2 regions of the Salmonella bongori NCTC 12419 genome follow, and region 1 is predicted to be linked to the other one. Evidence: predicted binding sites of a transcription regulator. Region 1 holds the regulator's gene; the other holds the start of a gene.

The links. Region 1 encodes Fur, which represses iron uptake genes when iron is present. Its sites were predicted from a motif close to ATAATAATGAGAACNACTATCAA; they were not measured.
Region 2: a site for Fur is predicted at 3,237-3,259, ahead of feoA (ferrous iron transporter A). Genes of this name have one in related genera too.

The regions. Positions count from the first base shown of each region.
Region 1 is NC_015761.1:646,727-661,681, forward strand. It holds gene nagE (PTS N-acetyl glucosamine transporter subunit IIABC) at 1-577, shown strand, start outside; gene glnS (glutamine--tRNA ligase) at 843-2,510, shown strand; gene chiP (chitoporin ChiP) at 3,017-4,423, shown strand; gene chiQ (ChiQ/YbfN family lipoprotein) at 4,473-4,805, shown strand; gene tcuC (tricarballylate/proton symporter TcuC) at 4,855-6,159, opposite strand; gene tcuB (tricarballylate utilization protein TcuB) at 6,210-7,349, opposite strand; gene tcuA (FAD-dependent tricarballylate dehydrogenase TcuA) at 7,336-8,739, opposite strand; gene tcuR (tricarballylate utilization LysR family transcriptional regulator TcuR) at 8,837-9,763, opposite strand; gene fur (ferric iron uptake transcriptional regulator) at 9,878-10,330, opposite strand; partial or broken gene SBG_RS22935 (fur leader peptide) at 10,323-10,408, opposite strand; gene fldA (flavodoxin FldA) at 10,612-11,142, opposite strand; gene ybfE (LexA regulated protein) at 11,293-11,586, opposite strand; gene ybfF (esterase) at 11,716-12,489, opposite strand; gene seqA (replication initiation negative regulator SeqA) at 12,674-13,213, shown strand; gene pgm (phosphoglucomutase (alpha-D-glucose-1,6-bisphosphate-dependent)) at 13,238-14,878, shown strand.
Region 2 is NC_015761.1:3,391,126-3,406,080, forward strand. It holds gene greB (transcription elongation factor GreB) at 1-444, shown strand, start outside; gene SBG_RS16150 (Tex family protein) at 544-2,865, shown strand; gene feoA (ferrous iron transporter A) at 3,372-3,599, shown strand; gene feoB (Fe(2+) transporter permease subunit FeoB) at 3,618-5,936, shown strand; gene feoC ([Fe-S]-dependent transcriptional repressor FeoC) at 5,957-6,193, shown strand; gene SBG_RS16170 (Rpn family recombination-promoting nuclease/putative transposase) at 6,417-7,355, shown strand; gene bioH (pimeloyl-ACP methyl ester esterase BioH) at 7,410-8,180, opposite strand; gene gntX (DNA utilization protein GntX) at 8,218-8,901, shown strand; gene nfuA (Fe-S biogenesis protein NfuA) at 8,960-9,535, shown strand; gene gntT (gluconate transporter) at 9,900-11,216, shown strand; gene malQ (4-alpha-glucanotransferase) at 11,366-13,444, opposite strand; gene malP (maltodextrin phosphorylase) at 13,454-14,955, opposite strand, start outside.

The DNA of each region.
Region 1 (14,955 bases):
AATGAAGAAAGTGGTGGCACGTGGCCCGGTTGCCGCGGTATCTGCATCTGCTGACGTCGCTCCAGCAGCGACGCCCGCCCCGGCAATCACACCGCAGGCGGTACCGAATGCAGTCACTATCGCTGAGCTGGTTTCTCCAGTGACTGGTGATGTGGTAGCGCTGGAACAGGTACCGGATGAAGCGTTCGCCAGCAAAGCCGTTGGCGATGGCGTTGCGGTGAAACCCACTGATAAAATTGTGGTTTCTCCGGCAGCGGGTACCATTGTGAAAATCTTCAACACCAACCATGCGTTCTGCCTGGAAACTGAAAAAGGCGCGGAGATCGTTGTCCATATGGGTATTGATACCGTGGCGCTGAACGGGCAGGGCTTTAAACGTCTGGTGGAAGAAGGTGCAGAAGTGACGGCAGGTCAGCCGATCCTGGAAATGGATCTGGACTTCCTGAACGCGAATGCGCGCTCCATGATTAGTCCGGTCGTTTGCAGCAATAGCGACGACTTCAGCGGTTTGGTCATCAAAGCTGAAGGTCATGTAGTGGCGGGTCAAACGCCGCTGTACGAGATTAAAGGCAAATAAGGTTTTTATTGCCCGATGGTGCAGGCTTATCGGGCCTACGAAAATCTCGGAATTTCGAGGTCGAGGCCGAATAAAGCGTAAGTCGCCATCCGGCAACATATAACGAATCATAAGCGGCAGAGGGAAACCTTCGCCGCTTTTTTTTGCAGCAATTAGCCCCAATATTTTCGTCTGATACGTATTTTGCGTAACTAAAGGTTGTCAGTCTGTCCGGCTTATAAGATCATATGCCGTTATACGTTGTTTACGCTTTGAGGAATCCACGATGAGTGAGGCTGAAGCCCGCCCGACTAACTTTATTCGTCAGATTATTGATGAAGATCTGGCGAGTGGTAAACATACCACTGTCCATACCCGTTTTCCGCCGGAGCCGAATGGCTATCTGCACATCGGCCACGCGAAATCTATCTGCCTGAACTTTGGCATCGCGCAAGATTATCAGGGCCAGTGCAACCTGCGTTTCGATGATACCAACCCGGTAAAAGAAGATATCGAGTACGTTGATTCGATCAAAAACGACGTCGAGTGGTTAGGCTTTCACTGGTCTGGCGATATTCGCTACTCCTCCGATTACTTTGACCAACTGCATGCCTATGCGGTCGAACTCATCAATAAAGGTCTGGCCTACGTTGATGAGCTGACACCGGAGCAGATCCGCGAATACCGCGGCACGCTGACCGCGCCCGGCAGAAACAGCCCGTACCGCGACCGTAGCGTGGAGGAAAACCTTGCGCTGTTTGAAAAAATGCGTACCGGCGGTTTTGAAGAGGGTAAAGCCTGTTTGCGCGCCAAAATCGACATGGCGTCGCCGTTTATCGTCATGCGCGATCCGGTGCTGTACCGCATTAAATTCGCCGAACACCACCAGACGGGCACGAAGTGGTGCATTTATCCGATGTACGACTTCACGCACTGCATCAGCGATGCGCTGGAAGGTATTACCCACTCGCTGTGTACTCTGGAGTTCCAGGACAACCGTCGTCTGTACGACTGGGTGCTGGACAACATCACCATTCCGGTTCACCCGCGCCAGTACGAATTCTCGCGCCTGAATCTGGAATACACCGTGATGTCCAAGCGTAAGCTGAACCTGTTGGTCACCGACAAACACGTTGAAGGCTGGGATGATCCGCGTATGCCGACTATTTCCGGTCTGCGCCGTCGCGGCTATACCGCGGCTTCTATTCGTGAGTTCTGCAAACGCATCGGCGTCACCAAGCAGGACAACACCATTGAGATGGCGTCGCTGGAATCCTGTATCCGCGAAGATCTGAACGAAAACGCGCCGCGCGCGATGGCGGTAATCGATCCGGTAAAACTGGTTATCGAAAACTACCCGCAGGGTGAGAGCGAAATGGTTACCATGCCTAACCATCCGAATAAACCGGAGATGGGCAGCCGTGAAGTGCCGTTTAGCGGTGAGATCTGGATCGATCGCGCAGATTTCCGCGAAGAAGCGAACAAGCAGTACAAACGTCTGGTGATGGGTAAAGAAGTGCGTCTGCGTAATGCCTACGTCATTAAAGCAGAGCGCGTCGAGAAAGATGCCGAAGGGAATATCACCACCATCTTCTGTACCTATGATGCCGATACGCTGAGTAAAGATCCGGCTGACGGGCGTAAAGTGAAAGGCGTCATCCACTGGGTTAGCGCAGCACATGCGCTGCCGATTGAAATTCGTCTCTACGATCGCCTGTTCAGCGTGCCGAATCCGGGCGCTGCGGAAGATTTCCTGTCCGTCATCAACCCGGAGTCATTAGTCATTAAACAGGGATATGGTGAGCCGTCGCTGAAAGAGGCGGTGGCAGGAAAAGCCTTCCAGTTTGAGCGTGAAGGTTACTTCTGTCTCGACAGCCGATATGCAACTGCCGATAAGCTGGTTTTTAACCGCACCGTTGGCCTGCGCGATACGTGGGCGAAAGCGGGCGAATAAGCGTGTCGTCCTGTGTTATTGGCGAACGCTGTTCCCAGGCCTGATAAGCATAGCGCCATCAGGCGAGCAGCGTAAAATACGTTGTCACTCCTTCCTGACGCCGCAATTCGCGGCGTTTTTTCTGTACTTCTTAGTTCCTGCTCTTTTTCGCGGGGCGAATTAATTATTCTCCGGAAATTATTTTTCTGCTAAATGACTCTTAATCAAAATGCTATTAGCATCAGGTCAACAGGAGACAATTATTTTCATCTGTATGGAAAACCACTCTATTTTTCTTTTGTGAAGCCACTTACCGTCGACAGATGCGAATGTAACAGAAAGCAATTAAATATGTGCGGTTGCTCATATTATTACATACTGGTTACAGAAAGAGATTGATAATTCGCATCGCGAAAAATAGTCTATTTACTGTTGTTAATGCGGTTTCCCCGCACAACTTTTTCATCTTTATTTTTTCGCTGTTCGCTTTTGTCGGCAGCATTTTATACGTCAAAGAGGATTAACTTATGCGTACGTTTAGTGGCAAACGTAGTACGCTGGCTCTGGCTATCGCCGGTATCACAGCAATGTCGGGGTGGGTCGTGGTACCGCAGGCGCAGGCCGCCGGATTTTTCGACGATTCCACGTTAACGGGAGGTATCTATTACTGGCAGCGTGAGCGCGATCGTAAAGATGTGACCGACGGCGACAAATATAAAACCAACCTTTCTCATGCGACCTGGAACGCTAATCTGGATTTCCAGTCTGGTTATGCGGCGGATATGTTCGGTCTGGATATTGCAGCCTTTACTGCGATTGAAATGGCGGAAAACGGCGACAGCGGTCATCCAAACGAAATTGCCTTCTCGAAAAAGAATAAAGGCTACGACGAAGACTATTCCGGCGATAAGAGCGGTATCAGTCTTTATAAAGCCGCAGCGAAATTTAAATATGGCCCGGTCTGGGCGCGCGCCGGTTATATTCAACCTACCGGTCAGACGCTGTTAGCGCCGCACTGGAGTTTTATGCCGGGTACTTATCAGGGCGCGGAAGCCGGTGCCAGTTTTGATTATGGCGATGCGGGGGCGTTAAGTTTCTCCTACATGTGGACTAACGAATACAAGGCGCCGTGGCATACCGAAATGGATAAGTTTTATCAGGCAGATAAAAAAACCAATGTGGATTACCTCCACTCCATCGGCGCGAAATACGACTTCAAAAATGATCTGGTGCTGGAAGCGGCATTTGGACAGTCCGAAGGCTATGTTGATCAGTATTTTGCGAAGGGCAGCTACAAATTTGATTTAGGCGGCAATCCACTCACTACCAGTTACCAGTTCTATGGTGCGCGCGATAAGGTGGACGATCGCAGCGCGAATGATATTTACGACGGTACGGCCTGGTTGCAGGCGTTGACTTTTGGCTACAAAGTCGCGGAAGTGGTTGATCTGCGTCTGGAAGGTACCTGGGTGAAAGCCGATGGGCAGCAGGGCTATTTCCTGCAGCGTATGACGCCAACCTACGCCTCTTCTAACGGTCGTCTGGATATCTGGTGGGATAACCGCTCCGACTTTAACGCCAATGGTGAAAAGGCGGTTTTCTTCGGCGCGATGTATGACCTGAAAAACTGGAATCTGCCGGGCTGGGCTGTGGGGGCTTCTTACGTTTACGCCTGGGATGCTAAACCGGCAACATGGCAAAGTAACCCGGATGCCTACTACGATAAAAACCGCACGATTGAGGAGTCCTCATACAGTCTGGATGCGGTCTACACCCTGCAGGATGGGCGCGCCAAAGGCACTATGTTCAAACTGCACTTCACCGAATATGACAACCACTCCAATATTCCAAGCTGGGGCGGCGGTTATGGCAACATCTTTCAGGATGAACGCGACGTGAAATTCATCGTGATCGCGCCATTCACCATTTTCTGATGTCAGTTGCGGCAGACGTCGGGCCTGCCGCACTGTTGAGGAACGAACTATGAAAAAAATGCTACTTATTGCCAGCATGGCCACTGGATTAACGGCTTGCGTATCATCCCCTGTGCCGGAAGAAGATAGCCGTCTGAAGGAGGCATATAGCGCCTGTATCAACACCGCACAAGGCTCGCCTGAGAAGGTGGAAGCTTGCCAAAGCGTACTGAATGTCCTTAAAAAGGACAGCAAACATCAGCAATTCGCTAATGAAGAAAGCGTGCGGGTTCTGGACTACCAGCAGTGCATTCAGGCGACGCGTACGGGTAACGATCAGGCGGTTAAAACTGACTGCGACAAGGTCTGGCAGGAAATACGCAGTCATAATAGCGCGCCATAAAATCCTTTAATATCACCCACGGGAGGAATGTTTCCCGCCCGTGGTTTTTTCAGGCTTTGTTTTCCGCTGTGCTATAGCCGCGACTCAGGCGCACAAATAGCATAGCAGTTGCGGCAAGTCCGCATAACGCCGCGCACATCAGCCACCAGCCGGGCGAACTTTTGTCGCCGGTTAACTTTACCAGCGCGGTAGAGATGGCTGGCGTCAGGCCGCCAAAAATTGCCGTCGCCAGGCTAAAGGCCAGCGAGAAACCAACGGTACGCACATAGACTGGCATCACTTCGGTTAACGCCGCGACCATTGCGCCGTTATACATGCCAAAAAAGAAAGAGAACCACAGCAGTACCAGCGTCATGCGGGTAAAGTCGGGCGCGGCGGTCAGCCACTGCATGACGGGCCAGGTGGTGATCAGCGCCAGCAACGTAATGCCCATTAATACGGCGCGACGGCCAATCCGGTCGGAAATCGCACCGCCGATGGGTAACCAGATAAAATTGGAGATGCCCACCAGCATGGTGACAATCAAACTGTCCCGCGCGCTAAGATTAAGTACGGTTCTGCCATAGGTCGGCGTATAGACGGTGATAAAATAAAACGTTGTGGTGGTCATCGCCACCAGCAGAGTTCCGGCTATAATAATGCGCCAGTTTTTGGCGATAGTAGCAAAAATTTCCCTGGTGTCGGGGCGATGCTTGCGTTGTAAAAATGCTTCTGTTTCTTGTAATGAACGGCGTAAAACAAAAATCAGTGGAATAATCATACAGCCGATAAAGAACGGAATTCGCCAGCCCCACGCCGATATCGCGTCGTGTCCTAACGTCATATTCAGGCTGTAACCAATTAACGCCGCAACGACTATCGCGACCTGCTGACTGGCGGATTGCCAACTGGTGTAAAATCCTTTATTGCCCGGGGTGGCAATTTCAGACAGATAGACCGAGACGCCGCCTAATTCAACGCCTGCAGAAAATCCCTGTAATAACCGTCCCAGCAGCACCAACGCAGGTGCTGCCAGGCCGATGGTTTGGTAGCCGGGGACGAGCGCAATGAGCAACGTACCACAGCCCATAATCGCCAGCGTTACCATCAGTCCCTTACGACGTCCTATTTTGTCAATATAGGCGCCAAGAACAATCGCGCCGACAGGACGCATTAAAAAACCGGATCCAAAGACGGCAAAGGTCAACATGAGTGAAGCAAATTCGCTTTCCGCCGGAAAAAACGTTCTGGCGATATAGGTGGCATAAAACCCGAACAAGAAAAAATCAAACTGTTCAAGAAAATTGCCGCTTGTCACGCGCAGTATGGTGCCGAACGTGCCGGCGCGCGATGTTGTAGGTGTGTGTGGTGCCATAGGGTTTGCTCTCCACTGTCTTTATTGTTTTAGGGGTAAGATGTTGCGGGTCAGTTGTTTGTATTTCCCGCCTGTTTTCCGCGTCGCTTCTCGACTGCCCATTTGAGCAAGGCCGCGCAGCGGAAAAATCCGTGAGCGAATTTTCCGTAGGGAAGAGTGAGAAAGAGCGCCATCACCACGCCTAAATGAAGCGCCAGCAATATGCCCATCCCGCTGGTGTCTCTGCCTGCCAGTAACGCCAGTCCGGTAAGGCTGGTTAATAGCAGGAGCAGAATAAAGCCGCGATCCATCGGTTTCTGACGCGCATCGCCATGTAACGGCGAACGCCGCAGGTTAAGCCACAATAGCCCGGCCGGACCGATAAGCAGACCGATACCGCCCAGCGTGCCAAGTATGACCGGCAGGCTAAAGAACGGGTAGGGCGCTTCCCAACCGGCGACGTAGTGATAGCCCGTCGCCACGACCGTGGCGGCAAAACAGAGCATAAAACCGTAGAAGGTAAGGTGATGAAAGCGACGGCGCAGCAGCGTGAACGCATCGTCCGCTTCGTTACAGCCTTTGCCGTGACCGCCGTCGAGATATTTCAGCGTTAACGCATTGTGCGACGCTTCCGCAATCTCCGCCGAACGCGGTATGCCCGGCGAGATCTCACGCCAGAAGCGGATTACGCCCGCCATAAGCAAACCGATTGCCAGCACAAAAACTGAGCCGAACATCCATGCCAGCAGGCTATGCGGGAAAATTTGATAAAAATCACCGGCCAGCGGCGGATGAATCAGCGACCCTTTCAGCGCCATCGCCAGTAATAAAAAGAGCGTCAGACCGGCTATTAGCGCCAGCGCGACGGTGATACCCGCGCGGCGGTATAACGCGCCAAAAGCGGCGGGCTGGGCATACTGTTGATACGTCTCCAGGCGGGCTTGCGCCATCGCTTTCGGCACGTTAATGGCAAATTCATGGGGCGGCGCGTACTGGCACGCGTGCAGGCAGGCGCCGCAGTTATGACATAGATTCGCCAGATAATGAATATCGGCTTTACCGAATTCGAGCCGCTGGGTCATCGCCGGAAATACCGCGCAAAAACCTTCGCAGTAGCGACACGCGTTACAGACTTGCATGACGCGTTCGACCTCGGCTTCCGGTTCGGTAAGCACGGTAGCCTCAATGATTAATTTTTCAAGCTGTTTCATGATGCGCCTCCTTGTGCGCCGCACGTGCGGCTTCTCTCCCCGCAATGCGGCCAAAGGTTGTGCCGATAGACATGCCTACGCCTGCGGTATACCCTTTGCCAAGTACGTTTCCTGCCATCATCTCACCGGCAACAAACAGGTTGCGGCTTGGATGGCCGGCAAAATGCACGGCGGCACGCTCATTCACTTTTAGCCCCAGGTAGGTAAAGGTGATGCCGGGGCGCAGCGCATAACCGTAGTAGGGGGGCGTATCAAGCGGGCGTGCCCAGTGGGTTTTCGCTGGTGTCAGGTTTTCAGTGGCGCAATTATCAAGCACGGTATGATCGAAGTTACCGGGTCGGCAGGCCTGGTTGTACTGCGCGACGGTATGGGTAAATTTGTCTGCGTCCAGACCCAACTGGCAGGCCAGATCCGCCAGTGTATGCGCCTGTGCGCCAGGGAAAACCGGCGGCATAAAGTGACCAATGGCTTTGCTGTCGATAATCGAATAGCCAATTTGCCCTGGCTGTTGAGCGACCAGACGTCCCCAGATGGCATAACGCTTCGGCCAGAAATCTTCGCCCTCATCATAAAAACGTTCGGCGTCGCGATTCACGACAATACCCAGCGATACGCAATCAACGCGAGTGCAAATACCGCCGTCGTACAGCGGCGCCCGCGCATCAATCGCCACGCAGTGCGACTGGGATGGATCGCCAATAATATCTGCTCCGGCATCTATCATAAATTTGAGCAATACACCCTGGTTAAAACGCGTGCCGCGGATGAGAAAGTTATCCGCAGGCCATTCGCCGCGCGCATTTTCTCCCCAGGCTTCCCGCAACCACTCGCGGTTGGATTCAAATCCGCCTGCTGCCAGTACACAGCTTTTAGCGGTGATACGTTCAGTTCCGGCCAGCGCCGCCACAAACTCGCCATCGCGCAGCTCCAGCGCCTGTACCGGTGTGCTATAGCGGATCTGCACGCCCAGTCGCTCAGCGCTACGGTAATAGGCATTGACGAGTGCTTTGCCGCCCCCCATAAAAAACGCATTGGTGCGCGCGACGTGAAGCGCCCCTGATAGCGGCGGTTGAAAATTAACGCCGTGCTTGCGCATCCAGTCGCGGCATTGCGACGAGGTACGAATGACCAGGCGTGCCAGCGTTTCGTTGGTATTACCGCCGGTGACTCGCCACAGGTCCTGCCAGAACTCCTCTTCAGGATAACTTTCTACCAGCACATCCTGCGGCGCATCATGCATACAGCGCAGGTTTCGTGTGTGCTGAGAATTTCCGCCGCGCCATTCTCGTGGCGCGGCTTCCAGTAGCAGAACCGATGCGCCCGCCTCCCGCGCGGTTAGGGCGGCGCATAACGCGGCATTGCCTCCGCCTATCACCAGTACATCAACCATCTTATACTCCCGTACCATTTAACTATTTGTTAAATTTGTAATTAAAATGTATACGGATAAATAAGCGGCTCGCTATCAGGTAGCGCTAAACGGGGGTTTAGTAAGCGTAAAGGGTAGCACCTGGCCATTCGCCGGCGTCGACTAACTGACGCATCACTTTTGTCAGTACCACTCTGGCGGCAAGCCCGGCTGGCGTCAGTTCATCGTCCGAGAGACTGACTAAAAAGTTGGGGCGGCTGAGTACCGGATTATGGACGCCGATCACGCTTAGCGCATCATTATCCAGGTGTGAAATCGCCGCACCGGGTTGTAACGTGGCACCGAGGCCATCACGCACGGCGCGCATCAATAACGCCAGACCGTCAATTTCCGCAACGATCTCAACGTTAAGCGAATATTCCTGGCAGACAGCGTCCAGCCTGCCGCGCAGCCCGTGTCCCTGGCTGGGCATAATGAGCGGAATGCCTGCCAGTTGTTCTGGCGTGATGGGGTTATCAGGAAGCGTTGCCAACAGGGCGTGAGAGCCAATCAGAAAAAGCTGTTCTTCAAGAATTGGTCTGGCGCTCCAGCGCAGGATTTTATCTTTTTGAAAGACTACGGCTAAATCAATCTGGCGGGTATTAATCATTCTTTCCAGATTACCGGACAGGCTTTCCACCACATGCAAACGAACATCGGCATAGTTTTCCCGCATGGCATGAATAAACGGTATACCCAGTATGGACGCGGTACTGGGAGCCATCCCTACACTCACATGGCCCGAAAGACGCGCTTCTCTGGCGGCAAGGATCGCGTCGTCGGCATGGCGCAAAGCGAGTTGTGCTTGCGAATAAAAAGCCAGACCCGCATTGGTCGGTGTAACACCACGCGAAGTACGCTGCAACAGACGGATAGCGAGCTCGTTTTCCAGGCGGGACATCTGTTGGCTTAATGCTGAAACGCCAATATCCAGATCCTGCGCGGCGCTGCCCATACTGCCGGTTTCAATAATACGGACGAAATAGCGTAACTGGCGAAGCTCCATTCCTGCTCTCCTGAGATGCGATAGCGTTTTTTTACATTAAATCAACATCAAGCGGCAGAAAAGAGGGGATATAAAAAAGCCAACCGGGCGGTTGGCTCTTTGAAAGATTTATACTTATTTGTTCGCGTCATCGTGCGCGTGTTCGTCTTCGCGGCAGTCGCCTTCAGCGCAGTGGCCGTAAAGATAGAGGCTGTGATTAGTTAAACGAATACCGTGTTTCGCCGCAATTTCACGCTGGCGCGCTTCAATAGACTCATCACTAAATTCAATCACTTTTCCACAGTCAAGGCAGATAAGATGATCATGATGATGCTGTTGCGTCAGTTCAAAAACGGATTTACCGCCTTCAAAATTATGGCGGGTTACGATACCGGCATCGTCAAACTGGTTCAGCACACGGTACACGGTTGCCAGACCGATTTCTTCACCCATGTCGATCAGGCGTTTGTATAAATCTTCCGCACTGACGTGATGGTTATCTGGTTCCTGAAGAACTTCCAGAATTTTTAAACGAGGAAGCGTTACTTTCAGGCCAGCCTTCTTTAATGCGGTATTGTTGTCAGTCATGCGGAATCTGTCCTGTTGCTAAACGATTCACTTCATTAGAGAAGTGACAGAAATTGCACTCAAGATAATGCGTATCATTATAGGACTGCCATGCCGAAATGAAAACCGCAAGTCTCTCGCAGATATTAATAAAACTGTGGTGTTGCCTGCAAATCCCGGCGCCACCTGATTACACCCGGACATTGTACAGGGATAGGTGCGAAAGTTACAAATTTGTAGCAATTATTTTGATTGGTCTTGTCTATTGATGCGGCGCAGACATAATGCTGCGCCACATGAGATCAGGCGTTGAGGATATCGTCGAGATGCAATTCAGCCGAAACTTGCTTGACCCATTTTTCAACGCGCTCGGCAGTCAGCTCAGGCTGGCGGTCTTCGTCAATCGCCAGGCCGACAAAATGATCGTCGTCGGCCAGACCTTTAGAGGCTTCAAAATGGTAGCCTGCGGTTGGCCAGTGACCTACAATCGTCGCGCCGCGCGGCTCAATAATGTCGCGAATCGTGCCAAGCGCATCACAAAAATATTCCGCGTAGTCTTCCTGATCGCCACAGCCAAACAGCGCCACTAGCTTACCGTTAAAATCAATTTCTTCGAGCGTCGGGAAGAAGTCATCCCAGTCGCATTGCGCTTCGCCGTAGTACCATGTCGGGATGCCCAGCAACAGAATGTCATACCCTTCCAGGTCTTCTTTACTGCTTTTCGCAATGTCATGCACATCGGCAACGTCTTTACCAAGCTGTTTTTGAATCATTTTTGCGATATTTTCGGTATTACCGGTGTCGCTGCCGAAAAAGATGCCAGTGATTGCCATGAGTAAAATAACCTCTTGAAACTTATTGAAATGGTGGTGGCGAATTGCCCACGGATAAGGGCAATCATAGCAGAACAGGCAGACATGCGGAAACAGCAATCACGTGGGACTGCACGCTCTGCTACACGAAATATGCAACAAAACTTGTTTTCAGACTAACCCCTGGCCGCGCAGCGCCATGAGCTGCTTCATTAATATTTCTTCAATGAGCTCGCTGCGGCTAATGTTACGCGCTTCGGCCAGCTCATTGAGCGCGTCAACCGCTTGTGCGTTGAGTTTTAATTCGACACGCTTAAGGCCACGAACTTTGTCGCGTTTTAACTGGTTGCGCTTGTTGATGCGTAACTGTTCATCGCGCGAAAGCGGATTCGTTTTAGGTCGTCCCGGGCGACGCTCGTGCGCGAACAGATCTAATGTCGTACGGTCCGTTTGTTCTTTGGCCATGATTTTGGTGACTTCGGGGGAAACAATCAGCCAGGCTTATGCCCGGATGGATAGCGCGCCATCATACATCAGCGAAGAAGCGACGCCAACGCCCGTGCGCGTAATCGTGCGCGGGCGATGAGTTTTTAATCAGTTAGCGGTATCGTGCAGGTAACGGCGGATGGCGCGCAAGACCGCCTCAGGTTTTTCAGCATGTACCCAGTGACCCGCACCGGCAATCACATGCGCTCGCGCCAGCGGGAATTGCGCCAGCAGAGCGTCGCGGTATGTTTCCGTTACATACGGCGAGTTGCCGCCAGGGATAAACAGCGCCGGCTGTTCCCAGGCCGGAATGGTTTCCCAGCCCACGATATGCGGATACTGATCCCATAATACCGGGACATTAAAACGCCATTGCCCCTCACTCCAGGATTTTAACAGAAACTGAATCACCCCTTCTTCGCTAAGATGCTGGCGCATAACACCTGCTGCCTGTTGGCGGGACGTGGCGTTGGATTCGCTCACGGCGTTAATAGCCGCGAAAATCCGATCGTGGCGGCGAACGTGATAATCCACGGGGGCGATATCAATCGCAACCAGACGATCGATGCGATCGGGCGCCAGCGCTGTTAGTGCCATGACCGCTTTACCGCCCATTGAATGACCAATAAAAGTCGCTTTTTCGATCTGCTGTGCATCAAGTGTATCCAGCAGATCCTGGGCCATTGCCGGATAATGCATGACCGGATCGCGCGGCGACAAACCATGGTTGCGCATATCCACCTGGATGATGTCGTGATCGGACACCAGATCGCGCGCCAGTACGCCGAGGTTGTCCAGGCTGCCAAACAGCCCATGAACGAGAACGATGGGGGAATTATTGTGCAGGTTTTGTGCAGATTGCGCTCGGATATTTAATTTCATGGCAAAGTTCTTTTTTTCGCACTGTCGGGTTAGGGTATTATGTTGACCATTCTGCCACTGGGCTGCAAGCGCTAAGGTTTACTCCGAGTTTTTTTGTCAGCCGGGCTTAACGCTATCCGCTGTTGGGATTTGTTCCTATAATCCCAATGACTTGTATTCAGCAAAGACATCGCACTGGATTAAGATGAAAACGATTGAAGTTGATGATGAACTCTATAGCTATATTGCCAGCCATACCAAGCATATCGGCGAGAGCGCATCCGACATTTTACGGCGTATGTTGAAGTTTTCCGCCACGACACAGCCTGCTTTGGCAGCGAAAGGGGCGCCTGCGGCGCAACCTGTCGCTGAAGCGAAACCGGTCAACCCGGTAAAAGACAACGTTCGCGCCATGCGTGAACTGCTTTTGTCTGACGAATATGCCGAGCAGAAAAAAGCGGTTAACCGCTTTATGCTGATTCTGACTACACTCTATTCACTGGATCACCACGCGTTTGCTGAGGCGACGGAGTCGTTGCATGGCCGCACGCGCGTCTATTTTGCGGCGGATGAGCAAACGCTGCTGAAAAATGGGAATCAAACTAAACCTAAGCACGTTCCCGGCACGCCGTACTGGGTGATCACCAACACCAACACCGGCCGTAAATGCAGCATGATTGAACACATCATGCAGTCAATGCAATTCCCGGCGGAATTGATTGAAAAGGTTTGCGGAACAATTTAATCCTTGCATTAGAAGGACCAGGCAATGGCAATCCACAACCGCGCAGGACAACCCGCGCAACAGAGTGATTTGATTAACGTCGCCCAACTGACGGCGCAGTATTATGTACTGAAACCGGAGGCAGGGAATGCAGAACATGCCGTGAAATTTGGCACCTCCGGTCATCGCGGTAGCGCAGGTCGTCATAGTTTCAACGAACCGCATATTCTGGCAATCGCCCAGGCGATTGCTGAAGAGCGGGCAAAAAACGGTATTACCGGCCCCTGCTATGTGGGTAAAGATACTCACGCGCTCTCGGAGCCTGCATTCATTTCTGTGTTGGAGGTGCTGGCGGCAAACGGTGTCGACGTTATTGTGCAGGAAAATAATGGCTTCACGCCAACGCCTGCCGTGTCAAATGCTATCCTGGTCCATAACAAAAAAGGCGGTCCGCTGGCGGACGGTATTGTGATTACGCCGTCGCACAACCCGCCGGAAGACGGTGGAATTAAATATAATCCACCCAATGGCGGGCCGGCGGACACCAACGTCACTAAAGTTGTAGAAGACCGCGCCAATGCACTGCTGGCTGATGGTCTGAAAGGTGTTAAACGTATTTCTCTTGATGCGGCCATGGCGTCAGGCCACGTTAAAGCGCTGGATCTGGTACAGCCGTTTGTAGAGGGGCTGGCAGATATTGTTGATATGGCGGCAATTCAGAAAGCCGGTCTGACGCTGGGCGTTGATCCGCTGGGCGGCTCCGGTATCGAATACTGGAAACGTATCGCTGAGCATTACAAACTTAACCTGACCCTTGTCAACGATCAGGTTGATCAGACCTTCCGCTTTATGCATCTTGATAAAGACGGCGCGATCCGTATGGACTGCTCCTCTGAATGCGCGATGGCGGGTCTGCTGGCGCTGCGTGATAAATTCGATCTGGCTTTTGCCAACGATCCGGACTATGACCGTCATGGCATCGTAACTCCCGCAGGGCTGATGAACCCAAACCATTATCTGGCGGTGGCGATTAATTACCTGTTCCGGCATCGTCCGCAGTGGGGGAAAGATGTTGCTGTCGGTAAAACTCTGGTCTCTTCCGCGATGATTGACCGTGTGGTTAATGATTTAGGACGTAAGCTGGTGGAAGTGCCGGTGGGCTTCAAATGGTTTGTTGATGGTCTGTTTGATGGTAGCTTCGGCTTCGGTGGAGAAGAGAGCGCGGGCGCATCTTTCCTGCGCTTCGACGGTACGCCGTGGTCCACTGATAAAGACGGGATCATCATGTGTCTGCTGGCGGCGGAAATCACCGCGGTCACCGGGAAAAACCCCCAGGAACATTACAACGAACTGGCCGCGCGTTTTGGTGCGCCGAGCTATAACCGTTTGCAGGCTGGCGCAACTTCAGCACAAAAAGCGGCATTATCTAAACTGTCTCCGGAAATGGTCAGCGCCAGCACGCTGGCGGGCGATCCGATTACCGCGCGTCTTACCGCAGCGCCGGGTAACGGCGCATCGATTGGCGGCCTGAAGGTAATGACCGACAATGGTTGGTTTGCCGCGCGTCCATCTGGTACGGAAGACGCGTACAAGATCTACTGTGAAAGCTTCCTCGGCGAAGAGCACCGCAAGCAGATTGAGAAAGAAGCCGTGGAAATTGTCAGCGAAGTATTGAAAAACGCCTGACAGATAATGTTGAAGAAAAAGGAGCCGTCAGGCTCCTTTTTGTATAACCGTATTGCCGATGGCGCTGCGCTTATCAG
Region 2 (14,955 bases), 1.7 Mb from region 1:
TACGAAACGCTCAAACAAGAGCTCAATTATCTCTGGCGTGAAGAGCGTCCGGAAGTCACCAAAAAAGTGACCTGGGCTGCGAGCCTTGGCGACCGCAGCGAGAATGCCGACTATCAGTATAATAAAAAGCGCCTGCGAGAGATCGACAGACGTGTCAGATATCTGACCAAATGCATGGAAAATCTCAAAATCGTTGACTATTCCCCCCAGCAGGAGGGAAAAGTTTTCTTCGGCGCCTGGGTAGAAATCGAAAATGACGACGGCAATACCCTGAAGTTCCGCATTGTCGGTTACGATGAAATTTTCGGACGTAAGGATTACATCTCTATCGACTCGCCGATGGCGCGGGCGCTGCTGAAAAAAGAAGTGGGCGATCTGGCCGTGGTCAACACGCCTGTCGGAGAGGCAAACTGGTACGTCAACGCGATCGAATACGTCAAATAAGACAAGAAGAATCCTAAGCCCCCCGCTGATGGCTGGCATTTTTGTCAGCCAATCCGTATAACTATTCCCTGATTTTTATCCTGAAGACGAAGCTAACCCATGATGAATGACTCTTTCTGCCGCATTATTGCGGGTGAAATCCAGGCACATGCCGGGCAGGTTGAAGCTGCCGTTCGCCTGCTTGACGAAGGGAACACTGTGCCGTTTATCGCACGTTATCGTAAAGAAATCACCGGCGGTCTGGATGACACGCAACTGCGTAACCTGGAAACACGTCTGGGATATCTGCGTGAACTGGAAGACAGACGTCAGGCCATCCTCAAATCCATTTCCGAACAAGGCAAACTGACTGATGAGCTGGCTAGCGCCATCAACGGTACGTTAAGTAAGACCGAGCTCGAAGATCTCTACCTGCCCTATAAGCCTAAACGCCGTACCCGTGGACAAATCGCCATTGAAGCCGGCCTTGAGCCGCTGGCCGACCTGCTGTGGAGCGAGCCGTCCCACGATCCTGACGTGGAAGCGGCAAAGTATATTGATGCCGACAAAGGCGTGGCGGACACGAAAGCCGCGCTCGACGGCGCGCGCTACATACTGATGGAACGCCTGGCTGAAGATGCCGCATTGCTGGCAAAAGTGCGCGATTACCTGTGGAAGAATGCCCATCTGGTTGCCACGGTCGTAAGCGGCAAAGAGGAAGAAGGCGCCAAATTCCGCGACTATTTCGATCATCATGAACCCATCGCCAGCGTCCCATCTCACCGTGCGCTGGCCATGTTCCGCGGTCGTAACGAAGGCATACTACAACTTTCACTCAATGCCGACCCGCAGTTTGATGAGCCGCCGAAAGAGAGTCACTGCGAGCAGATTATTATCGATCACCTCGGCCTGCGTTTGAACAACGCCCCGGCGGATAGCTGGCGCAAAGGCGTGATAAGCTGGACGTGGCGCATCAAGGTTTTAATGCACCTCGAAACCGAGCTGATGGGTACCGTACGCGAACGTGCGGAAGACGAAGCCATTAACGTGTTTGCCCGTAATCTGCATGACCTGCTGATGGCGGCGCCTGCAGGCCTGCGTGCGACCATGGGGCTTGACCCGGGCCTGCGTACTGGCGTAAAAGTCGCTGTCGTTGACGGCACAGGTAAGCTGGTGGCGACCGATACCATTTATCCGCATACCGGTCAGGCAGCCAAAGCCGCTACCGTTATCGCCGCACTGTGCGAAAAACACAACGTGGAGTTGGTGGCTATCGGCAACGGTACCGCCTCGCGCGAAACCGAACGCTTCTATCTCGACGTGCAAAAACAGTTTCCGAAAGTGACCGCACAAAAAGTGATCGTCAGCGAAGCGGGAGCCTCCGTCTATTCCGCTTCGGAGCTGGCTGCACAGGAGTTTCCGGATCTGGATGTATCTCTGCGCGGCGCGGTGTCTATTGCTCGCCGTCTACAGGACCCGCTGGCCGAACTGGTAAAAATCGATCCGAAATCGATCGGCGTCGGCCAGTATCAGCACGACGTCAGCCAGACCCAGCTGGCCCGAAAACTGGACGCGGTAGTAGAAGACTGCGTAAACGCCGTCGGCGTCGATTTGAATACCGCCTCCGTGCCACTATTGACCCGCGTGGCGGGCTTAACGCGCATGATGGCGCAGAACATCGTCGCCTGGCGCGATGAGAACGGTCAGTTCCAGAACCGCCAGCAACTGCTGAAGGTGAGCCGTCTGGGGCCGAAAGCGTTTGAACAGTGCGCGGGCTTCCTGCGTATTAACCACGGCGACAACCCTCTTGACGCCTCTACTGTCCACCCGGAAGCCTATCCGGTTGTCGAACGTATTCTGGCGGCGACACAACAAGCGCTCAACGATCTGATGGGCAACGGCAGTGCGCTACGTAACCTGAAAGCCGCTGACTTCACCGATGAAAAATTCGGCGTCCCGACCGTCACTGATATCATCAAAGAGCTGGAAAAACCAGGCCGCGATCCCCGTCCGGAGTTTAAAACCGCGCAGTTCGCCGACGGTGTGGAAACCATGAACGACCTGCTACCGGGCATGATTCTGGAAGGGGCGGTGACTAACGTCACCAACTTCGGCGCGTTTGTCGATATCGGCGTCCATCAGGATGGCCTGGTCCACATCTCTTCCCTGTCGACTAAATTCGTCGACGATCCGCATACCGTGGTGAAAGCAGGCGACATTGTGAAGGTGAAAGTGCTGGAGGTTGACCTGCCGCGTAAACGTATCGCGCTGACGATGCGTCTGGACGAGCAGCCCGGCGACACCCATGCCCGCCGCGGCAGCGGTAATGACCGCGCTCAGGGTAGTCGACCGGCGGCAAAACCGCGTGGTCGCGACGTCCAGCCAGCCGGGAATAGCGCTATGATGGACGCGCTGGCCGCCGCAATGGGAAAAAAACGCTAATCGTCTGCAAGCCGGATAAGGCGTTTACGCTGCCATCCGGCACACGCGCAGTGCTTATCAGGCCTGGCGACGTTCTCAACCCACAGGCCGGATACATCATCATCCGGCCTGCATTTTACAATACTGCTGGCCTTTTCCTTTTTAATTAACAATTAAATCTTACCCATTAGAATCTGTTAATTAATTTTCTTCTGCTATCTGCACTATTAATTATCACTTTATTAACAGATGAAACCTTAATTAAACATTAAAAAGGGTGAATATTGGCGTACCAGAGGCATTTGCAAAAAGGCAAATAAATATTGAGCCATGTCAACATCGGCGTAAATTATCGCTCAATTGTACATTCCGTCACATTTTAATCGTTGAAGATAGAAACCATTCTCATTATCATTGTGTTGTTGATTATTTACTCTTTCCTTCGTTGGCTAAACATCGGGTCTCCTGCCGCCCCTCTGAGCGCCGCATGAGGTATACATCCAGTTAGCAAGAAACAAGTAGGTCGTATGCAATTCACTCCTGACACTGCGTGGAAAATCACCGGCTTTGCGCGTGAAATCAGCCCGGCGTATCGTCAAAAGCTGCTTTCGCTCGGCATGTTGCCCGGCTCTTCATTTAATGTCGTCCGCGTCGCGCCCTTAGGCGATCCGATCCATATCGAAACACGACGCGTGAGTCTGGTATTACGTAAAAAGGACTTGGCGTTAATAGAAGTAGAAGCGGTTTCCTGTTAATACAGTGAGTCTATAAAAATGAAAAAATTAACCATTGGTTTAATTGGTAATCCTAATTCCGGCAAGACCACCTTATTCAACCAACTCACCGGCGCGCGCCAGCGCGTGGGGAACTGGGCAGGCGTCACCGTCGAACGTAAAGAGGGCCAGTTTGCAACCACTGACCATCAGGTCACGCTGGTAGATTTACCTGGTACCTATTCGCTGACGACCATTTCGTCGCAAACCTCTCTCGACGAACAGATTGCCTGTCATTACATCCTGAGCGGCGACGCCGACCTGTTGATAAACGTTGTGGACGCGTCCAATCTGGAGCGCAACCTCTATTTGACGCTACAACTGCTGGAATTAGGTATCCCATGCATCGTCGCGCTCAACATGCTGGATATCGCCGAAAAACAGCAGGTTCGTATTGATGTCGACGCGCTGTCCACGCGTCTTGGCTGTCCTGTCGTACCGCTGGTATCCACGCGCGGTCGCGGTATTGAAGCGCTAAAACTGGCCATTGATCGTCACAAGGCTAACGATAATGTAGAGCTGGTGCATTATGCCCAGCCGCTGCTGCGCGAAGCGGATTTCCTGGCCGACGCAATGGCCCAGGAAATGCCTTTACAACAACGTCGCTGGCTGGGTCTGCAAATGCTGGAAGGCGATATCTACAGCCGCGCTTACGCGGGCGAGGCGGCGCAAAATCTGAATACCTCGCTTGCACGCCTCAAGGATGAAATGGACGATCCGGCGCTGCATATCGCCGACGCCCGTTACCAGTGTATCGCCGCTATTTGTGATGTGGTCAGCAATACCCTGACAGCCGAACCTAGCCGCTTTACCACGGCGGTAGATAAAATTATCCTCAACCGCTTCCTCGGGTTACCGATTTTTCTGTTCGTGATGTACCTGATGTTCTTGCTCGCCATTAACATCGGCGGCGCATTGCAACCGTTGTTTGATGCCGGTTCCGTCGCCATTTTTATCCACGGTATTCAATGGCTTGGATACACCCTGCACTTCCCGGATTGGTTAACCATCTTCCTGGCGCAAGGTCTGGGCGGTGGGATCAATACCGTTCTGCCGCTGGTGCCGCAGATCGGGATGATGTACCTGTTCCTCTCCTTCCTTGAAGACTCCGGTTATATGGCGCGCGCGGCCTTCGTCATGGATCGCCTGATGCAGGCACTGGGGCTGCCAGGCAAATCGTTCGTACCGCTGATTGTCGGCTTCGGCTGTAACGTCCCTTCCGTGATGGGTGCCCGCACGCTTGACGCTCCGCGCGAACGCCTGATGACCATCATGATGGCACCGTTTATGTCCTGTGGCGCACGCCTGGCGATTTTCGCCGTCTTTGCTGCCGCCTTCTTCGGGCAAAACGGCGCGCTGGCGGTCTTCTCGCTGTACGTGCTGGGCATTGTTATGGCGGTATTAACCGGCCTGATGCTGAAACATACCATCATGCGCGGCGAAGCCTCTCCGTTTGTAATGGAGCTGCCGGTTTACCACGTACCGCATATCAAGAGCCTTATCATCCAGACGTGGCAGCGCCTGAAAGGGTTTGTGCTGCGCGCCGGTAAGGTCATCATCATTGTCAGTATCTTCCTGAGTGCCTTTAACAGCTTCTCGCTAAGCGGAAAAATCGTCGATAACATCAATGATTCCGCCCTCGCCTCCGTAAGCCGGGTAATCACGCCCGTCTTTAAGCCGATCGGCGTCCATGAGGATAACTGGCAAGCGACTGTGGGTCTGTTTACGGGCGCCATGGCAAAAGAAGTTGTTGTCGGTACGCTGAATACGCTCTATACCGCAGAAAATATTCAGGATGAAGCGTTTAACCCCGCCGATTTCCATCTCGGCGACGAATTGCTCGGCGCGGTTGACGATACCTGGCAGAGCCTGAAGGATACCTTTAGCCTGAGCGTACTGGCCAACCCTATCGAAGCCAGTAAAGGCGACGGCGAGATGGCGACCGGAGCAATGGGCGTGATGGACCAAAAATTCGGCAGCGCCGCGGCGGCGTACAGTTACCTGATTTTCGTCCTGCTCTACGTACCGTGTATTTCGGTGATGGGCGCCATCGCCCGCGAGTCCAGCCGCGGCTGGATGGGCTTCTCAATCTTGTGGGGGCTGAATATCGCTTATTCGCTCGCAACGCTGTTTTATCAGGTCACAAGCTTCAGTCAACACCCGACATACAGCCTGATCTGCATCCTGGCGGTGATCCTCTTTAACATTATTGTGTTAAGCCTGTTGCGCCGCGCCCGCAGCCGTGTGGACATTGAACTGCTGGCAACCCGCAAAAACATCAACTCGTGTTGTTCGGGCACGACGGGCAACTGTCACTAAGGGATATAAGGGATATAAAAATGGCTTCACTGATACAGGTTCGCGATCTACTGGCGCTACGGGGACGCATGGAGGCCACGCAGATAAGCCATACCCTGCACGCCCCGCAGCCTATGATCGACGCCATGCTGAATCAACTGGAGATCATGGGTAAGGCAGTGCGTATTCCACAGGAAGCTGACGGTTGTCTTTCTGGCAGTTGTAAAAGCTGTCCGGAGGGTAAAGCCTGCCTGCGCGAGTGGTGGGCCTTACGTTAACCTTCGCCGGGTAGCAGTCTGCCCGGCTTTGATTGCGCTTGTTATTGCCCGGTACGCGCTGCGCTGCCGGGCAATTTTGCGTAATGCCTTCAACAAACATGAAAGCGTTACCACCGTCCGCATTTATCTCCCTGTGCGCCTCGCAAGAGCAGTAATCTCCTGCTGCAATCCCCCCGGTCAGCGCGTAGTGTCACGCCATCAAATTTCACCGGTAACGGACCGAATGGCGAAATCAACAACCACCACACCGCATGATGCAGTATTCAAACAGTTTTTATGCCACCCCGATACTGCACGGGATTTTTTGGAAATCTATCTCCCGTCGACATTACGTCAAATCTGCAATCTGAATACATTACGGCTGGAGTCCGGTAGCTTTATTGAAGAGGATTTACGCCCCCATTATTCCGATATCCTTTGGTCGCTGGAAACAAGTGAAGGTGAAGGTTACATTTATGTGGTTATTGAACATCAGAGTACGCCGGACGCACATATGGCATTTCGGCTAATGCGTTACGCAATGGCGGCAATGCAACGACACCTGGAGGCCGGGCATAAAACGTTACCACTGGTGGTGCCAATGCTGTTTTACCACGGTAACCGAAGCCCGTATCCGTTCTCATTATGCTGGCTGGATGAGTTTGCCGACCCGGTGATGGCGCGTAAGCTATACGCTACCGCCTTTCCGCTGGTCGATATTACGGTCGTGCCCGACGACGAGATTATGCGGCACCGCCGCATCGCGCTGCTGGAGCTCATACAAAAACACATCCGCCAGCGTGATCTGATGGGACTTGTCGAACAACTGGTCGCCCTATTGATTAAGGGATACGCTAATGACACCCAGCTTCAAAGTCTGTTTAATTATATGATGCACACTGGCGACGCCGCACGCTTCAACACGTTTATCCGCCAGGTGGCTATGCGTATCCCGCAGCATAAGGAGAAGATCATGACTATTGCAGAAAGATTACGTCAGGAAGGACATCGTAATGGGTTACAGAAAGGGTTACAGAAAGGGCTACAACAGGGTAAACAGGAAGGCCAACGTCTCGCCGCATTACGCATTGCCCACGCCATGCTGATCGATGGTTTTGATCGCGATACCATACTTAGGGTTACCGGTCTGACGCCTGCCGACCTGGCGTTTGAAAGCCATTGAGTTTTCAAAATGAAGCAGGCCCGGTAACGTCCGTTTTCCGGGCTAACGCCATTCTTACCGCGATGGCTTCAACGCTGTCAGCGCCTGACAGAACGCCGCCGGATGCGAGATAAACGGCGCATGAGCCGCTTTCGCTATTATCTGCGATGTACTGTGCGGCCATAGTGTATCAAGCAAAGGCACAATCTTACGCGGCACAAGGCCATCCAGATAACCATACAAACGCAAAAACGGCATATTCACGTTTTTAAGCGGTTCTCGTAGGTCGACCGTTTTTAAGATTTCCAGCCCGCCATTAAGTACTTCTACATCTGGCACAGGCTGCGCCAGCACCACGCTTTTTAACATGCGTGCATCCTGGCGCGCTGTCTCCGTTCCTAAAGTTTGCAGTGCCAGAAAACGCTCTACCGTACGCTGAAAATCATCACTGAGCTGCTGCTGGAATCCACAGAGGACTTCCGGTTTTATTCCCCGCCATCCCTCACGCGCGCTAAAACATGGCGAGGAGGCGACAGTCACCAGCGCCTGGACGCGTTCAGGATGAGTGAGCGCCATCTGGCTCGCGACCAGCCCGCCCAGACTCCAGCCAAGCCAGATAGCCTGGTCCGGCGCATTTTTCGCCACCTGCGCTGTCATCTCTTCAAGTGTCATGGCGCCATATCCCGTGCTACGGCCATAGCCCGGCAAATCGGCCAAATGCAACGTAAAATGCGAGCCAAGTTCCTCGCGAATGCAATGCCATACCTTCGCGTTCAACCCCCATCCGTGCAGCAGCACAAGATGAACATTTCCCTCTCCGTAGGTCTGCCACCCAATGTCATTCATCAGTTACTGTTCTCTTTTCGCTAACAAGGATGTACCTATGCTAACAGTACCGGGATTATGCTGGCTATGCCGAATGCCACTGGCGTTAAGTCATTGGGGGATTTGTTCTGTATGCGCGCAAGCCGTCCGTCAGCGTACAAGCCTGTGCCCGCAATGCGGATTACCTGCCGCGCATCCTTCGCTTCCCTGCGGTCGCTGCCTGCAAAAACCGCCGCCCTGGCAGCGTCTGGTGAGCGTTAGCGATTATACGCCCCCATTGAGTTGGCTGGTGCATCAGCTTAAATTTACCCGTCGCAGTGAAATCGCCGCCGCGCTGGCGCGTCTGTTGTTGCAGGAGATACTGCTGGCACGCCGCAGTAGCGGCTTGCTACTTCCCGACAGGATCGTCAGTGTTCCGCTCTGGCAGCGCCGACACTGGCGAAGAGGATTCAACCAAAGCGATTTGTTATGCCGACCATTAGCGCGCTGGCTTGGCTGCGCGTGGGACAGCCAGACCATTACACGAGTGCGGGCGACCGCCACACAGCATCATCTCAGCGCCAGGTTACGTAAGCACAATTTGAAAAACGCGTTTCGCCTTGAATTGCCGGTACGGGGTCTCCATATGGTTATTGTGGATGATGTCGTCACTACCGGAAGTACCGTCGCGGAAATCGCGCAACTGCTTTTGCGCAACGGCGCAGCGACTGTCCAGGTATGGTGCCTGTGTCGAACCTTGTAGAGCCTCGATGATGGGCGTATTATAACCAACTAAAATAGTCAACTATTAGGCCATTACTATGATCCGTATTTCCGATGCTGCACAAGCGCACTTTGCCAAACTGCTGGCAAATCAGGAGGAAGGGACGCAAATCCGCGTATTTGTTATTAATCCCGGCACCCCTAATGCGGAGTGCGGCGTGTCTTATTGTCCGCCCGACGCCGTGGAGGCAACCGACACCGCGCTTAAATTTGATCTGCTGACGGCTTATGTGGATGAGCTGAGCGCCCCCTATCTGGAAGACGCCGAAATTGATTTCGTAACCGATCAGTTAGGTTCTCAACTCACGTTGAAAGCGCCAAACGCAAAGATGCGTAAAGTGGCCGATGATGCGCCGCTGATGGAGCGTGTGGAATATGCCCTGCAATCGCAGATTAACCCACAGTTGGCAGGCCACGGTGGCCGTGTCTCACTGATGGAAATTACCGATGAGGGTTATGCTATTCTGCAGTTTGGTGGCGGCTGTAACGGTTGCTCGATGGTCGACGTCACACTGAAAGAAGGGATCGAAAAGCAGTTGCTAAACGAATTCCCTGAACTGAAAGGCGTTCGCGATCTGACCGAACATCAGCGCGGCGAGCACTCATATTACTAAGGTTTTGCCTCATCCATGCCCGATAGCGCTTGCGCTCATCGGGCCTACAGTTTACGCCGCCGTAGTCCCGATAAGGCATTCGCGGCACGATCAGCCTACTTCTCCGAACGATGTTCCTTCTCTGCCGATAACATGACCTGTGTCTCATAATTTAAATTTTGCCTGCCAGAGTCATTTTCAACACCAGCATGTTACCCGTATCATTCTTCTGGGCACCTAACATACGTATAACATCTGACTGCATTTGTTTGTCTCAACGTTAATCAGTATTGGTGCTGTTACGACTCTGTTCCCGCTGAGGGTTACAGGAATTTGTCGTCGAAAAAATGACGTTACCCATAACAAAATAAAGGCCAGGTAAATCATGCCATTAGTCATCGTTGCTATCGGTGTTATCTTGTTACTTCTTCTGATGATCCGCTTCAAAATGAATGGATTTATCGCCCTTGTCCTGGTGGCGCTTGCTGTCGGTTTGATGCAGGGAATGCCGCTGGATAAAGTGATCGGCTCCATCAAAGCGGGCGTCGGCGGTACGCTTGGCAGCCTGGCCCTGATTATGGGTTTCGGCGCCATGCTGGGCAAAATGCTTGCCGACTGCGGTGGCGCTCAACGCATTGCCACTACCCTCATCGCAAAATTTGGTAAAAAGCATATCCAGTGGGCCGTGGTATTAACCGGTTTTACCGTCGGTTTCGCCCTGTTCTATGAAGTGGGCTTCGTGCTGATGCTGCCGCTGGTATTCACTATTGCCGCAGCGGCTAACATTCCATTATTGTACGTGGGTGTGCCCATGGCCGCCGCACTCTCCGTCACACACGGCTTTCTGCCGCCGCATCCGGGGCCGACCGCAATTGCCACCATTTTCCATGCCGATATGGGCAAAACTCTGCTGTTTGGTACGATTCTGGCAATCCCGACGGTGATCCTTGCAGGTCCGGTTTACGCCCGTTTTCTAAAAGGCATTGATAAGCCGATTCCGGAAGGCCTGTACAGTGCTAAAACCTTTACGGAAGAAGAGATGCCGGGCTTTGGCGTCAGCGTCTGGACATCGCTGGTGCCCGTTATTCTGATGGCGATGCGCGCCATTGCCGAGATGATTCTGCCGAAAGGGCACGCTTTCCTGCCGGTTGCCGAGTTTCTGGGTGACCCGGTGATGGCAACGCTTATCGCGGTGCTTATCGCCATGTTCACTTTCGGTTTGAATCGCGGACGCTCGATGGACCAAATTAACGACACGCTGGTCTCTTCCATCAAAATTATCGCCATGATGTTACTGATCATCGGCGGCGGCGGCGCGTTCAAGCAGGTGCTGGTCGATAGCGGTGTGGATAAATATATCGCCTCAATGATGCACGAAACGAACGTCTCTCCACTATTTATGGCATGGTCCATCGCGGCGGTTCTGCGTATCGCGTTGGGCTCTGCTACAGTGGCGGCGATTACCGCTGGCGGTATCGTGGCGCCACTGATCGCCACTACCGGCGTCAGTCCAGAACTGATGGTGATCGCGGTCGGTTCCGGGAGCGTAATTTTCTCTCACGTCAACGATCCGGGTTTCTGGCTGTTCAAAGAGTATTTCAATCTGACTATCGGTGAGACCATTAAATCCTGGTCAATGCTGGAAACGATTATCTCAGTCTGCGGCCTGATTGGCTGTCTGCTGCTGGGTATGGTGGTCTGATAAAATTTTTGCCGGCTGGCGCTTCGCTTACCCGGCCTACAGAACTATTGTAGCTTCTCCCGTTTCAGATAGCTGACAGCTAATCAGCTATCTGTTCAGGATACAAGGCCGGATAGACATGTGACTCGTCGCCATCCGGCAAAATAACGTTACTTTTTCTTCGCTGCCGCTTTCCGGCGTCTGTCCAGATCCTTAATCAGCTTGTTTACCCGTTCGTCGGCAAACATCGCTTCAAGAGAAGCGGATAATTTCCGCCGCCAGTTTTTATACTGATTGCTGGTGCCCGGTACATTAACCGGATCGGCCATGTCCAGCCAATCCTCCGGCTGAAGCCCCAGCAACCCGCTGTTACTGTCGGCGATATAGCGCTGAAGACCGCGATTTAGCGTCGGCGTCATTGACATTAAGGATGCTTTACGTCCGGCGCGTTTCGGCAGACAGCCATAGTGATGTAAGGCATCCAGTAGTCCCTGCTTCGCCCGCTCGCGATCCTCGTATAACCCACGCAGTACGACTTCATCCGGATAAAGTCCCAGGGCTTTGCCCAACGTCAGATCACCACATTCCCAATAACCGCGCAAAGTAGGGAGATCGTGCGTTGAGGCAACGGCCATTGCCTGGTGAGGATACGCTTTTGGCGCACGGAAGTTTTTCTCAAGATCGTTTTCAAACCACAGTACTTTGTAAGAATAGACCCCGCTATCGCGCAGCTTGCCAACAATCTCAACCGGTACGGTTCCCAGATCCTCACCTATCACCATACAGCGATGACGCTGGCTCTCCAGTGCCAGAATAGCCAGCAGCTCGTCAACCGGATACTGAACATACGCCCCTTTATCTGCCGTTTCGCCATACGGTATCCACCATAAACGCAACAGTGACATAACATGGTCAATGCGCAGCGCGCCGCAGTTTTGCATATTGGCGCGCAGCAGGTCGATAAAGGGCTCATACGCCCGTGCGGCGATAATATGCGGGTCCATTGGCGGCAGCCCCCAGTTCTGACCGAGCGGGCCGAGGATATCCGGTGGCGCGCCGACCGACGCTTTCAGACAGTATAATTCACGGTCACACCAGGTTTCCGCGCCGCCTTCCGCTACACCAACCGCCAGATCGCGGTACAGACCAATCGGCAGTTTAAAACGTTGACAGATATCCCAGCAGGCGGCGAATTGGCGCCAGGCCAGCCATTGTAGCCAGAGGTAAAACTCCACCTCTTCGCGGTGCGCTTCACAGAATTGTTTCACAGCCGGAGACGCCACCGACTGGTACGCTTCCGGCCAGGCAGGCCACCCCCAGCGCTGCTCGTCCTCTTTCACCTGGTGCGCGTGCAGCGCGTCGAATGCCGCCTGCCAGTAAAGGCTCTCACCTTCGCGGGCGATAAAGTGACGAAACTCCGCCATTTGCGCATCGTCGCGAGCGGCAAACCGCGTCCACGCCATCCGCAGCGCCGTGATTTTCAGCGCGGTAACGGCAGCGTAATCGACCCATTGCGCATCGCGCGCCTGTCGCAGCGTTTGCTGCGTGGCGGGCATTTGCCACCACGCCTGCGCCTCTTCGCTCAGGCGGAAGTCTTCTATAGCGTTGACATCAATATAAATGACATTCAGCCAGCGCCGGGAGGAAGGACTATAGGGGCTGGCGCTTTCCGGATTCGCCGGATAAAGCGCATGGATCGGATTCAGACCAATAAACGCGCCGCCGCGCTTCGCCACATCGACCAGCATTGACTTCAAATCGCCAAAATCGCCAATGCCCCAGTTTTTTTCTGAGCGTAGGGTATAAAGCTGGACGCATGCGCCCCACAGTTTTTTCCCTTCCCGCAACGCCTGCGGCTCATAGCATCGTTGCGGCGCGACGATAATACGACAGTGCACACGCTGTTTACCCTGGGTCAATGTCAGGGTGTGATAACCTTCCGGCAGCGTTGCCGGAAGGTTGAGTTTTTTACCGCCAACCACGCGCCCTTTATATTGCTCGCCTTCTTCAGTCGTCAGCAGCCAGGCAAACTCGCCGCGTCCCTCTATTGGCAAGGACATTTTTTTACCAACGGTATAGACTTTCACATTCGGTATGATCGCCTGTGGCCCGGCGGCTGTACCCCTCATCGCTGCCAGCAAACGTCTCTTGGTTTCAGCGCCAATAGACTGCGGTTTGCCATGAGCATTAATGTAACTGGGGCTGATCCCCGCCGCCAGCGCGGCACTATCGAGACGTTTATTTTCCATCGCGTTCCCTTAGCGTTTTGCCTGCCAGATACGGGCCTGATAATCGCGAATAGAGCGATCCGAACTGAACATACCGCAGCGCGCGGTATTGAGGATCGCAGCACGCGTCCACGCTTCCTGGTCGCGATACAGCGTATCCACCTGCTTTTGCGCCTCGACATAAGCGATGAAGTCCGCCATGACCAGATACGGGTCGCCCCCCTGTTTGCCGAGGCTATGTAGCATCTGGTCAAAGGCATGTTTATCGCCATCGCTGTATTTACCGCTCTCCAGCTCTTTCAACACCGCATCCAGTACTTTGTCTTTTTTACGCCATTTCACCGGATCGTAGCCCCTGGCTTTAAGCGCCTTCACCTCTTCCACGGTATGGCCAAAGATAAAGATATTCTCTTCGCCCACTTTCTCGGCGATTTCGACATTGGCGCCGTCCAGTGTCCCTACTGTCAACGCCCCATTCAGCGCCAGCTTCATGTTGCCGGTGCCGGAAGCTTCTTTCCCGGCAGTAGAAATTTGCTCGGAGATATCCGCCGCCGGAATGAGCATTTCCGCCGCCGAAACACAGTAATCCGGCAGGAAGACCACCTTCAGCTTATCGCCCACCGCCGGATCGTTATTAATGGTTTCCGCTACCTTATTGATAGCAAAAATGATGTTCTTTGCCAGGTAATAGCCCGGTGCCGCCTTCGCGCCAAACAGGAATACACGCGGCACGCGGTCAGCCTGCGGATTTTCGCGAATCTCTTTATACAGCGCCAGAATATGTAGCAGATTCAGGTGTTGGCGCTTGTACTCATGCAGACGTTTGATCTGAATGTCAAAAATCGCATGGCTTGAAATCTCAATGCCAGTACGAGTTTTAATATATTTCACCAGGCGCTCTTTATTCGCCTGTTTGATATCACGATACTGCTGGCGGAAGGTGGCGTCATCCGCGTATTTTTCGAGGTTGATCAACTGGTCGAGATCGTTAGCCCATTCTTTTTTCAGCGTTTTATCCAGCAGCGCCGCAAGTTGTGGATTGCACTGCTTAATCCAGCGGCGCGGCGTAATACCGTTGGTGACGTTATGGAACTTATTCGGCCAAAGCTGGTGATATTCCGGGAACAGATCTTTCACCACCAGATCGGAGTGCAGCGCCGCCACACCGTTGACCGCAAAGCCGCTAACCACGCACATATTGGCCATTCGCACCTGTCGATCATGCACTACCGCCAGTTTTGCCCATACCTGCTTATCGCCCGGCCAGGTGTTATTGACCAGCGCCTTAAAGCGGTCATTAATCTGTTTGATAATCTGCATGTGGCGCGGCAATAGGGCTTTAATTAACTTCTCGTCCCAGCACTCCAGCGCTTCCGGCATCAGGGTATGGTTGGTATAGGCGAAGGTGTTGCGGGTAATAGCCCAGGCTTCATCCCAGCTCATCTGGTGTTCATCCAGCAATACGCGCAGCAGTTCGGGAATCGCGATGGTCGGGTGGGTGTCATTTAGCTGAATGACCTCATAATCCGCCA